DNA from 2 places in the Streptomyces sp. NBC_00669 genome. Region 2 is predicted to be linked to the other one. Evidence: riboswitches for the same ligand, from Rfam matches in the RefSeq annotation. Region 2 holds a riboswitch; the other holds the start of a gene.
The links. A riboswitch is a leader RNA that binds a small molecule or an ion and turns the genes downstream of it on or off. The one in region 2 is predicted to bind cobalamin.
Positions count from the first base shown of each region.

Region 1: it holds a riboswitch for cobalamin, as region 2 does, so the genes downstream of both, OG896_RS31250 (cobalamin biosynthesis protein) here and metE (5-methyltetrahydropteroyltriglutamate--homocysteine S-methyltransferase) in region 2, are expected to answer to the same signal.

Region 1 covers NZ_CP109018.1:7,417,387-7,424,450, reverse strand. Annotated here, with positions in the region: gene OG896_RS31265 (NAD(P)/FAD-dependent oxidoreductase) at 1-332, shown strand, start outside; gene OG896_RS31260 (inorganic phosphate transporter) at 534-1,865, shown strand; gene OG896_RS31255 (hypothetical protein) at 1,877-2,089, shown strand; cobalamin riboswitch at 2,534-2,664, shown strand; gene OG896_RS31250 (cobalamin biosynthesis protein) at 2,767-3,744, shown strand; gene OG896_RS31245 (cobyric acid synthase) at 3,741-5,246, shown strand; gene OG896_RS31240 (putative cobaltochelatase) at 5,413-7,064, shown strand, end outside.
Region 2 covers NZ_CP109018.1:7,775,123-7,782,186, reverse strand. Annotated here, with positions in the region: gene efeB (iron uptake transporter deferrochelatase/peroxidase subunit) at 1-507, shown strand, start outside; gene OG896_RS32880 (phosphatase PAP2 family protein) at 614-1,429, shown strand; gene OG896_RS32875 (DUF6210 family protein) at 1,513-1,938, shown strand; gene OG896_RS32870 (SH3 domain-containing protein) at 2,110-2,526, opposite strand; cobalamin riboswitch at 2,860-3,078, shown strand; gene metE (5-methyltetrahydropteroyltriglutamate--homocysteine S-methyltransferase) at 3,242-5,560, shown strand; gene metF (methylenetetrahydrofolate reductase [NAD(P)H]) at 5,729-6,640, opposite strand; gene cobF (precorrin-6A synthase (deacetylating)) at 6,805-7,064, opposite strand, start outside.

The DNA.
Region 1 (7,064 bases), 360 kb from region 2:
GGGACTGGTGCGCGAGCGTGCACCTGGACCGTAGGACGGGGACCGGCTGGGCGGGCGGGTACGTCGGCAGCGGGGTGGCGACGTCGAACCTGGCCGCGCGCACCCTGCGGGACCTGGTGCTGCTGGACTGCGGGCAGGGCGGGCCCACCGGGCTGACCGCGCTGCCGTGGGTGGGGCACCGGGTGCGGCGCTGGGAGCCGGAGCCGCTCAGATGGGCGGCGGTGCGCGGGATCTACGCGGCCTACCGTGGTGCGGACCGGCGCGAGGCGCGGGGGCGCAGCGCCGCCACGGACCCGGTGGCGCGCTGGGCGGACCGGCTGTCCGGGCACTGATCGAGGCTCGCTTCGCTGCGGTAAGGGATCGCGGGACGAGCTGGGGTGAAGCTGTGCGTATCTGCGCCGACCCCTTCCCGATCCCCCTCCGTTCACCGATGATTCATGTCGGCACCGCGAGTCCGCCGTGAGTTCACCTTCCGTTCATGAATGATCCGTACGTTCGCCTCGCCCCTGCCCGACCGAACGATTGCTGGGCCCATGGAACACATCACGCTCCTGATCGGACTCGTGATCGCCACCGCTCTCGTCTTCGACTTCACCAACGGCTTCCACGACACCGCCAACGCGATGGCCACCACCATCTCGACCGGTGCGCTCGGCCCCCGCGTCGCGGTGGGAATGTCAGCCGTACTCAACCTGGTCGGCGCCTTCCTGTCGGTGGAGGTCGCCAAGACGATCTCCGGCGGGATCGTCGACGAGTCGGCCGGAATCAGACCCGCGATGATCTTCGCCGCACTGGTCGGCGCGATCGTGTGGAACCTGGTGACCTGGCTGGCCGGGCTCCCCTCCAGCTCCTCGCACGCCCTCTTCGGCGGACTGATCGGCGCCACCCTCGTCTCGGTCGGCGCCCACGGCGTCAATGGTGACGCGGTCGTCACCAAGGTGATCATCCCGGCGGTCGCCGCGCCCATCGTGGCCGGACTCGCCTCGATGCTCGCCACCCGGCTCACCTACCGGCTCGGCCGTAACGCCGATCCCGCGGCCACCTCGCGCGGCTACCGGGCCGGGCAGATCGCCTCCGCCGGGCTCGTCTCGCTCGCGCACGGCACCAACGACGCCCAGAAGACCATGGGCGTCATCACCCTCGCGCTCATCGCCGGCGGCTCGCTGGCCCCCGGCTCCAACCCGCCGCTGTGGGTCATCTGCTCGGCCGGCACCGCCATAGCGCTCGGCACCTACATCGGCGGCTGGCGGATCATCCGCACCGTCGGCCGCGGCATCACCGACATCCAGCCGCAGCAGGGTTTCGCGGCGCAGACCGGCGCCGCGGCGACCATCCTCGCCTCCTCCCACCTCGGCTTCGCGCTGTCCACCACCCAGGTCTGCACCGGGTCGGTGCTGGGCGCCGGGCTCGGCCGCACCGGGGCGGTGGTCCGCTGGGGCACCGCCGGGCGGATGGTCGCCGCCTGGGGGCTGACCCTGCCGGCGGCGGGCCTGGTCGCGGGCGGCGCCGCCTACCTCGCCGACCGCGGCACCTGGGGTGTCACCACGGTCGGGGTGCTCGGCCTCGCGGTGTGCGTGGCGGTCCGGACGGCGGCCCGCCGCAAGCCGGTCACGCACGCGAACGTCAACGAGCCCGTGGGTGCGGTGGCCGCGACGCAGGAGACCGCGGCCGCGGAGGCGCCCGCCCCCATATCCGCCCCGGCCGTACCGGCCGTCCAGATCGTCCCGGTGACCGTCGCCGACACCACGGCGGCTCCCACCGTTCCCGCGCCTCCCGCGCACACCCCCTCCCCCGACGTGCCGCCCGCCGGCCCGGTGATCCCCGCCGTCGTGCCGCCTGCCGCCTCCACTCCCACCACGGTCTGAAAGGGCACGTCATGAGCATCGACTGGCACGCGCTCGGCACGGTCTTCGCTGTCACCCTCCTCTCCACGGTCGGCCTCGTGGGCGTCTTCACGCTCGGAATCGTCGGGTTGTCCCGGCGGGGCGGTACCGGCGGCACCGCGGTGCTCACCCGCACCGGTGCGTATGTCTGTTTCGCCGCATGTGCTGCCGCCGTCGCCTACGGAATCCACCTCATCGCCGGGTAGTCCTGCGGGGGGCCGCGCCCTACGTGAGTGCGGCTCCCTCCCCGGGCGCCCCCGGGCCCTGCCCCTTTCGGTCGACGTTCCTCACGCGGTGCGCGGTGGCCCGTCGGCAAGTGCCCCGCGCCCTTGGGTGGGTGCGGCTGCTTTCGCGAAAAGAGGGTCACCAACCAGGGGGCGCGGCAAACGGCGCGCTCAGCAGGCCACCGGCCCCCCGGCCGGGAACGAGACGGGCACCACAGTGGCGCACGCCCGAAGGGGCGCGGGGAACGGCGCTCCCCCGGCGCTTCGCCTGGGCGGGGGTGTCCCCGGCGGAGCCAGGGGGAGTACCCCCGTTCGCCCACCACCGGGAGGTGGTCCCTGAATCCGCAGGCCGGGGGCACCCCGGGGGGTCGGTTGACGGGCTTTCCGCGGGCGTGGTGAACTGCCGGGAGCCATACGGCGGCAGGAGAGGAAGTCGGTGCGAATCCGACGCGGTCCCGCCACTGTCACCGGGGAGTGCACTCCCGACCCTGTAGGTCACGGCCGGTCCGCCCGGCTGGAAGGCCCGGGAGTGCGTAGATCCGGGAGCCAGGAGACTCTCACCGCCGGTCACGTCGAGCCAGGGCGCGGACCCTGAGTGAGGACTTCGCGATGCCCTGCACGCAGGCCGCCGGCCGTTCGGCCGCCGAGATGACCCGGACATGACCCGTGCCGACCGCGCCTTCGCGTACGGCGCCGCGCTCGGCTTCCTCGGCGACCTCCTGATCGGCGACCCGCGCCGCGGCCACCCGGTGGCCGGGTTCGGGCGGGCCGCGGGGGCCCTGGAGAAGCGGCTGTGGCGCGACGACCGGGGCACCGGAACCGCGTACGCGGCGCTGTGCGTCGGCGGCGCCGTGGCCGCCGCCGCGCTGACGGAGCGGGCGGTGCGCGGCCGCCCGGCGCTGTCCGTCGCGCTGACCGCCGCCACCACCTGGTCCGTACTCGGCGGCACCTCGCTCGCACGGGAGGCCCGCACCATCGGCGCGGCGCTGGAGGCGGGGGACGTGGCCGCCGCCCGCGCCCGGCTGCCGCACCTGTGCGGGCGGGACCCGGCCGCGCTGGACGCCGACGCGATCGCCCGCGCCGTGGTGGAGTCGGTCGCGGAGAACACCTCGGACGCGGTGGTCGGCGCGCTCGTGTGGGGCGGCCTGGCCGGTGTGCCCGGGCTGGTCGGCTTCCGCGCCGCCAACACCCTGGACGCGATGGTCGGCCACCGCTCCCCGCGCCACCTGCGGTTCGGGTGGGCCGCCGCGCGGCTGGACGACGCCGTCGGCTACCCGGGCGCCCGGCTCACCGCCGGGCTCGCCGCGCTGGCCGGACCGTATCCGCGGACCGCGCTGGCCACCGCCAGGCGGGACGGGCCGCGCCACCCCTCGCCCAACGCGGGCCCGGTCGAGGCCGCGTTCGCGGGGGCGCTGCGGCTGCGGCTGGGCGGCACCCTGTCGTACGGCGGCCGCACCGAGCACCGCCCGGTGCTGGGCGCCGGGTTCCGTCCGCCCGCGCCGGCCGACATCCGGCGCGCGGTCCGCCTCTCCCGCCGGGTCGGCGCGCTGGCGCTGGGCGCGTCGGTGCTGCTGTCGGCGGCACGCGGCGCGCGCCGGGCGGCGCCCGCGGCCACGACCGAGAGAGGCACGGCGTGAAGGGGCTGCTGGTCGCCGGGACCGGCTCGGACACCGGCAAGAGCGTGGTGACCGCCGGGATCTGCCGGTGGCTGACCCGGCGGGGCCTGCGGGTCGCGCCGTTCAAGGGCCAGAACATGTCGCTCAACTCGTACGTCACCCGGGAGGGCGCCGAGATCGGCCGGGCGCAGGCGATGCAGGCGCAGGCCGCCCGGGTGGAGCCGTCGGCGCTGATGAACCCGGTGCTGCTCAAGCCCGGCGGCGACCACAGCAGCCAGGTGGTGGTCCTGGGCAAGCCGGTCGGCGAGCTGAGCGCCCGCGGCTACCACGGCGGCCGGCAGGCCGAGTTGCTGGGCACCGTGGTGGAGTGCCTGGAGGAGCTGGGCCGCGGCCATGACGCCGTGATCTGCGAGGGCGCGGGCAGCCCCGCCGAGATCAACCTGCGCCGCACCGACATCGTCAACATGGCCGTGGCCAGGAGCGCCGGGCTGCCGGTGATGGTGGTCGGCGACATCGACCGCGGCGGCGTCTTCGCGTCGTTCTACGGCACGACGGCGCTGCTCGCACCGGAGGACCAGCGGCTGGTCGCGGGGTACCTAGTGAACAAGTTCCGCGGCGACGTGTCCCTGCTCCAGCCGGGCCTGGACATGCTGCGCGGCCTCACCGGCCGCCCCACCCTCGGCGTGCTCCCCTTCGCCCACGGCCTGGGCATCGACGAGGAGGACGGGCTGCGGGTGTCGCTGCGCGGCGCCGTGCGCGAGTCCGCGGTCGAAGCGCCGTACGGCGACGAGGTGTTGCGGGTGGCGGTGGCCGCGCTTCCGCTGATGTCGAACTTCACCGACCTCGACGCGCTCGCCGCCGAGCCCGGTGTGGTGGTGCGGTTCGTGGACCGCCCGGACGAACTCGCCGACGCCGACCTGGTGGTGCTGCCCGGCACCCGCGGCACCGTCCGCGCGCTGGCCTGGCTGCGCGAGCGCGGCCTGGCCGACGCGGTCCGCCGGCGTGCCGCCGAGGGCCGCCCCGTGCTCGGCATCTGCGGCGGCTTCCAACTCCTCGCCGAACGCATCGAGGACGACGTGGAGTCGAAGGCCGGTACGGTCGCGGGCCTCGGCCTGCTGCCGGTCCGGGTCCGCTTCGCCCGCGAGAAGACCCTCGCCCGCCCGGAGGGCACGCAGTACGGCGAGCCGGTGCGCGGCTACGAGATCCACCACGGGGTGGCCGAACTCCTGGGCGGCGACGAACCGTTCCTCGACGGCTGCCGGGTCGGCGCGGTGTGGGGCACGCACTGGCACGGCTCGCTGGAGAGCGACGGCTTCCGGCGGGCGTTCCTCACGCGGGTGGCCGCGGCGGCCGGGCGGCGGTTCGCGCCGGCCCCGGACACCCGCTTCGAGGCCCTGCGGGAGGGCCAGTTGGAGCGGCTGGCCGATCTGATCGAGGAGCACGCCGACACCGGCGCGCTGCTGCGGCTGATCGAGCAGGGTCCGCCGGACGGCCTGCCGTTCCTGCCGCCGGGGGCGCCGTGACCGCGTTCACCCCCGCCCGTGCGGGGAGCGGAGAGCCCGAACGGCGGGGCGGTTCGCCGTGCCCGGATCACCTCCTCGGCAGCGGAGACCACGCGTCACAGCAGGGTGGGTGCGAGTCCACCTCCGACCGATCGAACGTCTTCTCACTCGAAGGAGTGGCCACTTCATGAGCATTCCCTATCCGTTCTCGGCGATCGTCGGCCAGGAGGATCTACGGTTGGGGCTGCTGCTCAACGCGATCAACCCATCGGTGGGTGGCATCCTCGTGCGAGGCGAGAAGGGGACGGCCAAGACCACGACCGTCCGCGCGCTCGCCTCGCTGCTGCCCGATCTCGCGGTGGTTCCCGGCTGCCGGTTCAGCTGCGCCCCCGCCGCCCCGGACCCGGACTGCCCGGACGGGCCGCACCCGGTGGACGAGGCAGGGGTACAGCGCCCCGCGCGGCTGGTCGAGTTGCCGGTGGGCGCCTCGGAGGACCGGCTGGTCGGCGCGCTCGACATCGAACGGGCCCTCGCCGAGGGGGTGAAGGCGTTCGAGCCCGGGCTGCTGGCTGACGCGCACCGGGGGATTCTCTACGTCGACGAGGTCAATCTGCTCCATGACCACCTCGTGGATGTCCTGCTGGACGCCGCCGCGACGGGGGCGAGTTACGTGGAGCGCGAGGGCGTGTCGGTGCGGCACGCGGCACGCTTCCTGCTGGTGGGCACGATGAACCCGGAAGAGGGCGAGCTGCGGCCGCAGTTGCTCGACCGGTTCGGGCTGACCGTGGAGGTCACCGCCTCGCGCGAGACCGACCAGCGGGTGGAGGTCGTACGGCGGCGGCTGGCGTACGACGCGGACCCGGCGCGGTTCGCGGCACGGTGGGCGGCCGACGAGCAGGAGATGCGCGAACGGATATCGGCCGCGCGGGAGTTGCTGCCGTCGGTGGTGCTCGGGGACGCGGCGCTGCGGCAGATCGCGGCGACCTGTGCGGCGTTCGAGGTGGACGGGATGCGCGCGGACATCGTGATGGCGCGGACCGCGACCGCGCTGGCGGCGTGGGCGGGCCGCACGGCGGTGACGGACCCGGACGTACGGCAGGCCGCGCTGCTGGCGCTGCCGCACCGTCGGCGCCGCAATCCGTTCGACGCGCCCGGCCTCGACGAGGAGAAGCTGGACGAGACGCTGGAGCGGGCGCGGCAGGAGGCGGAGCGGGCCGAGGCCGAGGGCCGGGACCCGCAGGACGAGCCGGAGCCCGACCCCGATCCCGATCCGGACGGCGGCCCCGACGACGGCGGCCCGGACGGCGGCGGGCCCGACGGCGGGGGCGGGGTGCCGCCGCAGCTCGACCCGGGCGTGGACCCGGCGGCGGGCTCCCCCGCTCCGGACGGCGGGTCCGACCCCGCTGCCCCGAACCCGGGAACCGGCACGGAACCGGGAGCGGACACGGGAGCGGGAGCCGGCTCCGCGCTCGCCGCCGCCTCCGAGCAGCCGCCGTCCGCCGCCGGGGAACCGTACAAGACACGGACGTTGACCGTGCCCGGGCTGGGTGAGGGCGCGGCGGGGCGGCGCTCGCGGGCCCGGACGGCGCACGGGCGCACCACCGGGGCGGAGCAGCCGCACGGCCGGCTGGCCGCGCTGCACCTGACGGCGACCGTACGGGCGGCGGCGCCGCACCAGCGGGCGCGGGGCCGCGACGGGCGCGGCCTGGTGGTGCGGCGGGAGGATCTGCGGCAGGCGGTGCGGGAGGGCCGGGAGGGCAACCTCGTGCTGTTCGTGGTGGACGCGTCGGGTTCGATGGCGGCGCGGCGGCGGATGGGCGCGGTGAAGGGCGCGGTGCT
Region 2 (7,064 bases):
GACGCGCTCGGCGAACCTGCCTGGGCCCGCGGCGGCAGCTACCAGGTGATCCGGATCATCCGGATGCTGGTCGAGTTCTGGGACCGGGTCTCCCTCACCGAGCAGGAGAAGATGTTCGGCCGCCGCAAGGACACCGGAGCCCCGCTCGACGGCGCCCAGGAAGGCGACACGCCGCAGTACGCCAAGGACCCGCACGGCAACGCGATCCCGCTCGACGCGCACATCCGGCTGGCCAATCCGCGCACCGCGCGCAGCGACGACTCCCGCATCCTGCGCCGCGGCTTCAACTACGACCGCGGCATCGACGCGGTGGGCGATCTCGACATGGGCCTGGTCTTCTGCTGCTACCAGCAGGACGTGGTCCGGCAGTTCGAGGCCACCCAGACCAGGCTCGTCGACGAGCCGCTGGTCGACTACACCTCGCCGGTCGGCGGCGGGTACTTCTTCGCGCTGCCGGGCGTACGCGACGCGAAGGACTGGCTCGGACGCGGACTTCTCGGCGCCTGACGCGCGCCCCTCGCTGTCCACCGCCGCGCCGAACGTCTACAGTGCTGTAGACATTCGGGTCCGCCGGAGCGGCCCGACCCGGCAACGGATGCGGAGCGGCAGCGCGATGATCCCAGCGTCCACCGTCAGCGGGGCCTCGCCCCGGCACCGGCGCGGCCTGTGGCCACGCCGTACGCGGGTCGCGGTCGCCCTGTGCGGATGCGCCCCGCACCGCGGCGGCTCGCCGTGCGGCCGGACCGGTTCCGGGCCGCGGCCCGGCCGGGTCCGCCGGGCCGGGCCGGCGCTCGCCCTGTTCGCGCTGTTCGCGGCCCTGTTCGGGCTGCTGCTGTGGGCGCTGAGCGCGCGCGACGGCGCACCGATCGGACCCGACCGGGTCCTGCACCACTGGGCGGTGGCCCATCGGTCGGCCGATCTCACCGCGGTCGCCCACCTGCTGGACTCGACCGGGGCCGGCCCGCTGCCGTACATCGCGGTGATGCTGGCCGGCTGGACCGGGTGCGCGCACCGGACGGCTTCGCGGCGGGAGGTGTCGGCGGCCCTCGGCGCGGTGGTCATCCTGCTGACCGGGCAGGCGGTCCGCCTCGCGGTCGTCTTCGCGCTGGCCCGGCCCCGACCGCCGGTGACCGACTGGGCGGTGCTCAGCACCGACTGGGCGTTCCCCTCCGGGTACGCCACGACGTCCGTGCTCACCGCGGGACTTCTCGCCTGGGCGGTCCTGCGCAGCGACGCGCCCCGCGGGGCGGTCCGGTTCGACGTGCTGGCCTGCCTGCTGTGGGCGGCCGCCATCAGCGCCACCCGGATCTACCTCGGCGTGCAGTGGCCCACCGACGAGCTGGGCGGCTGGCTGCTGGGCACGGCGTGGCTCGCGCTGACGCTGCCGATCCTGTCCAGACTCGCCGGACCCGCCGGCCGGAGCCTCTGACGCGCCTCGCCCGTCGGCCGTGCCGACTCGCCTCGCGGGAAACGCCGTTGAGCGCGCGGGCGCCGGCCCGGGAGACTGCCGTCATGGGCTCCCGGCGCTTCGTCTTCCTCGACCCCGACGGCAGCGCCGGCGGATGGCTGTACGCGGTCGTCGAGGCGGCGACGGGAGTGGTCTACCAGCAGCAGTACGGCGGGACCGCCTGCCGGCAGGGGCAGGTCGAGGGTTTCCTGGTGCCGCTCTTCGAGCCGGACGGGCTGGACGCGCTGCGCGAGCTGTTCGAGCGGGACTTCCGCGGTGCGGGCACCCGGCACAGCACCTGGCCGGACGCCAGGCGGGAGCGGCTTCGCGGCATCATCGGGACTCTCCGCTACTGGGTGTCCGACGGGACCAGCGAGGAGCCGTACCCCCTGCGGCTGGACGACAGCCGGTTCGGTGCGGCCGACGAGGCATGGGTACCGGTGATCACACCGGACGGCCCCGCGATGCTGGTGTGGCTGAACTCCGACTGACCGGCCGCCGCCAGGGCTCCCGGCAGCGGGCTCGGGTACGCGGGGAGCGCGGGGAACTCGGGGAATGCGGCGAACGCGGCGAACGCGGGGACTCGGGGAATCCGACGTGGCGGCCCGGAGCCGCGCGCGGGACCTGCCGCGGCTCCGGGATGCCCGTACACCGTGGGACGGTCAGCCCTTGGCGCCCTTCGGCACCGCGTTCATCACGGCGGTGCTGCTGCGCAGGACGTCCTTGCACAGAGAGACGGTGCCGGTGTTGTCCACGTACTTGGCCGAGACCCAGTTGGAGTTGTCGCGCAGCAGGTACCAGATGTCGTTGCCCGCGATGTTCTGGGCGTGGACCTTGCAGCGCAGGCCGACCTGCTGGTGGTACGCGAGGGAGCCCTTCACGGACGAGTCCGTGCTGGGGAACTGGCGCTGGACGACGCCGTCACCGGCGACGACGGTGCCGTACGGGCGGGCCGGGGTGGCGGCCTGGGCGGCCGTCGCGCCGAGCAGCGTGGTGCCGAGCGCCACAGCGGTGGTCAGCGCGCTCGCGCCGACGATGATGCGGCTGCGGAGAGTGGGAAGAGCAGCGGATGTCGCCAAAGGACTTCTCCTGTTCCAGATGTGCGGGGAGACGCATGGGCACCGCCGAACGTACGCCGCACAATATCCAACAACTAGGATAAATCGCCGTGTTGGGCCGAACGTGCGAGGCACTCACCCGTCTGCGGGTACCGGCGCCGCCCGGAAGGGGGCGGTGGTGCGGGAGGGGCGCCTCCTGGCTGGTGGGCAGGCGCGGCCCCCGACGCCTTCCGTCCGCCGGGGGGAGAGCCCGACCCGGCGAGGAGCCGACGGAGACGGTGTGCCGGGAACCGGATCACCTCTGACACGTTCCGGGATGTGGGCGGTGCCGAGCCAAAGGCACCCGGGCGATCTAGGCTGGCGGGTGCAGCTGGTTCGCCCTGCCCGCCAGGCAGGCGCGTCGTAAGAGGGAACCCGGTGGGAATCCGGGACTGCCCCGCAGCGGTAAGTGGGAACGATCGCCGCCATCAGCACTGGGTCCGCGGCGCGGACCTGGGAAGCGACGGCCAGTAGGTGCCTGCCCCGGCAGGCGTGCCCACGAGTCCGAAGACCTGCCCGTTGCCCGTACGCGACCGATCGCGTGCGGATGTCCCGGTGACCTCGTGGGCGGGTCGGCGCACATGTCAGGCGGTGGAGCGTCCTCGAACCGGGCGTGTTCGGTCCGTCCTGTTCGCCGCCTTCGCGTCCGCGTCCCGTCTCCGGGATGCCAGGGAGACATCTCGCGAAGGAGATTTCCGTGTCAGCAAAGCCCGCAGCCGCGGCAGCACGGGCCACCGTGTACGGCTACCCCCGCCAGGGACAGCACCGGGAACTGAAGAAGGCCGTCGAGGGCTACTGGAAGGGCCGGGTCACCGCGGACGCCCTCCGGGAGACGGCGGCCGGACTGCGCCGCGCCAACTGGCGGCAACTCGCCGAGGCCGGCGTCCACGAGGTGCCCACCGGCGACTTCTCGTACTACGACCACGTCCTGGACACCAGCGTCATGGTCGGCGCCGTCCCCGAGCGGCACCGTGCCGCCGTCGGTGCCGACCCGCTCAACAGCTACTTCGCGATGGCCCGCGGCACCCAGGACGTGGCGCCGCTGGAGATGACGAAGTGGTTCGACACCAACTACCACTACCTGGTCCCCGAGTTGGGCCCGGACACGGTCTTCGCCGCCGACTCCGCAAAGCAGGTCGGCGAGCTGCGGGAGGCCCTCGCGCTCGGGCACACCCCGCGGCCGGTGCTGGTCGGCCCCGTCACCTACCTGCTGCTCGCCAAGCCCGCCCCCGGGGTGCCGGCCGACTTCGAGCCGCTGACCCTGCTGGACCGGCTGCTGCCGGTGTACGCCGAGGTGCTCGCCGACCTGCGGGCCGCCGGCGCCCGGTGGGTGCAGCTCGACGAGCCCGCCCTGGTCCAGGACCGTACGCCCGCCGAGCTGGACGCCGCCGCCCGCGCCTACCGCGCGCTGGGCACTCTCACCGACCGGCCGAAGCTGCTCGTCGCCTCCTACTTCGACCGGCTCGGCGAGGCGCTGCCGATCCTGGTGAAGGCCCCGATCGACGGCCTGGCCGTCGACTTCACCGGCGCGGCCGCCGCCAACCTCGACGACCTCGCCGCCGTCGGCGGGCTGCCCGGCAAGCGGCTGGTGGCCGGCGTCGTCAACGGCCGCAACATCTGGATCAACGACTACGAGACGTCGCTGGCCACCCTGGCCACCCTGCTCGGCCTCGCCGGCCAGGTCGACGTGGCCGCCTCCTGCTCCCTGCTGCACGTGCCGCTGGACACCGCGCCCGAACAGGACATCGACCCGCAGGTGCTGCGCTGGCTCGCCTTCGCCCGGCAGAAGACCGCCGAGATCGTCACGCTCGCCAAGGGCCTGGCGCAGGGCACCGACGCCATCGCCGCGCAGATCGCCGCCAACCGGGCCGACCTGGCCTCCCGCGCGGCCTCGCCGATCACCCGCGACCCGGCGGTACGCGCCAGGGTCGCGGCCGTCACCGACGCCGACGGCCGCCGCGCCCAGGCGTACCCGCAGCGCGCCGCCGCCCAGCGCGCCCACCTCGGGCTGCCGCTGCTGCCGACGACCACCATCGGGTCGTTCCCGCAGACCGGCGAACTGCGCGCCGCCCGCGCCGACCTGCGGGCCGGCCGGATCGACCGGGCCGGCTACGAGGAGCGGATCAGGACCGAGATCGGCGAGGTGATCGCCTTCCAGGAGCAGACCGGCCTCGACGTCCTGGTGCACGGCGAGCCCGAACGCAACGACATGGTGCAGTACTTCGCCGAGCAGCTCACCGGCTACCTCGCCACCCAGCACGGCTGGGTGCAGTCCTACGGCACCCGCTACGTCCGCCCGCCGATCCTGGCCGGCGACATCTCCCGGCCCGAGCCGATGACCGTGCGCTGGACGAGCTACGCCCAGTCGCTCACCTCGCGCCCGGTCAAGGGCATGCTCACCGGGCCGGTCACCATGCTCGCCTGGTCCTTCGTCCGCGACGACCAGCCGCTCGGCGACACCGCCCGCCAGGTCGCCCTCGCGCTGCGCGACGAGGTCACCGACCTGGAGGCGGCCGGCACTTCGGTGATCCAGGTCGACGAGCCCGCGCTGCGCGAGACCCTGCCGCTGCGGGCCGCCGACCGTCCCGCGTACCTGGCCTGGGCCACCGAGTCCTTCCGGCTGACCACCGGCGCGGCGGGCGCGGCCACCCAGATCCACACCCACATGTGCTACGCCGAGTTCGGCGACATCGTGCAGGCCATCGACGACCTCGACGCGGACGTGATCAGCCTGGAGGCCGCCCGCTCCCACATGCAGGTGGCCGACGAACTGGCCGGCCACGGCTACCCGCGGGAGGCCGGCCCCGGCGTCTACGACATCCACTCCCCCCGGGTGCCCGGCGCGGACGAGGCGGCCACGCTGCTGCGCAAGGGCCTGGAGGCGATCCCCGCGGAACGCCTGTGGGTCAACCCGGACTGCGGGCTGAAGACCCGCGGCTGGCCCGAGACCAAGGCGTCGCTGGAGAACCTGGTCGCCGCCGCCCGCACGGTCCGCGCGGAACTGCCCACCGCCTGAGCCCCGGTGGGCCGGGAGGGAGCCGCGCGGTTCCCTCCCGGCCCGCCCGGCGCGGGGGTCGCCGGCGCGGCCACCGGAAGGGCGCGGGCTCTACGGGTGCCGGCGGCTTTACGGACTCCGGCTTTACGGGTGCCGGCCTTACGAGCTCCGGCCTTATGGGCGCCGGCCCTACGGGCGCAGGTCGAGGTTCTGGTAGATCTCCGTGGTCGCCTTGGAGAAGTTCATCGTCATGAAGTGCAGGCCCGGGACGTCCTCGGCGATCAGCCGGCGGCACATCTCGGTCGCGTGCTCGATGCCGATCGCCCTGACGGCCCGCGGGTCGTCCTCGGCCGCGAGCATCCGCTCGGCGAGCCCGGGCGGGAAGGCGGCGGTGCTCAGGCTCGGGATGCGGCGCAGCGAGCGGATCGTGGTGACCGGCATGATCTCCGGGATGATCGGCGTCGCGCACCCGGCGGCCGCCACCCGGTCGCGCAGGCGCAGGTAGGCGTCCACGTCGAAGAACATCTGGGTGATCGCGTAGTCGGCGCCGGCCCGGCACTTGGCCACGAAGTGGCGGATGTCGCTGTCCCAGTCGGGCGAGCGCGGGTGCCGCTCGGGGAAGGCCGCGACGCCGACGCAGAAGTTGCCGGACTCCTTGACCAGTTCCACCAGTTCGGCCGCGTACGCCACGCCCTGCGGGTGCTTCACCCACGGGCCGAGCGGGGCGCCGGGCGGATCGCCGCGCAGCGCCAGCACGTTGCGGACGCCCTGGTCGGCGTACTGGCCCAGGACGTGGCGCAGTTCGGCGACGCTGTGGTCGACGGCGGTGAGGTGGGCGACCGGGGTGAGCGTGGTCTCCTGCGCGATCCGCCCGGTGATGTTGACGGTACGGCCGCGCGTGGAGCCGCCCGCGCCGTAGGTCACCGACACGAAGGTCGGCGCCAGCGCCTCCAGCCGGCGGATCGCCGTCCACAGGCCGGCCTCCGCGGCGGCGCTGCGCGGGGGCATGAACTCGAACGAGTAGGAACGGCCGCCCGCCGCGAGGAGATCGCGGATGGACGGTGCGTGTTCCGCCTGCGTGCTGGGCACCCCGTAAGCCATACGTGCAGGTTAACGGCCTGGCGGCGGCCTCCGGCGGACCGTCCACGTGGTGATATCGGGGTCGCGGCGGGACCCGGGTGGCGGTCCTGGGCGGCGGTGCTGGGCACGGTCGCGGGCCGGCGGTCGCTCGGCCGCGGCCGGTGGGTCAGGCGCGGCCCGGTGGGTCAGGCGCGGCTGTCCTCGGTGCGGCCGGTGCGGCGCAGCAGGTAGGTGTCCATGATCCAGCCGTGCCGGGCGCGGGCCTCCGCGCGGACCTGCCGGATGCGGTCGGCGACGTCGGCGAGCCGCCCGGAGACCAGGAGCTCGTCGGGCGTGCCGATGTAGGCGCCCCAGTAGATCCACACGTCGTCGCCCTCGATCCGGGTGAACGACTCGTGGGCGTCGAGCATCACGACGACGTCGCCGTCGCCCTGGCGGTCACCGC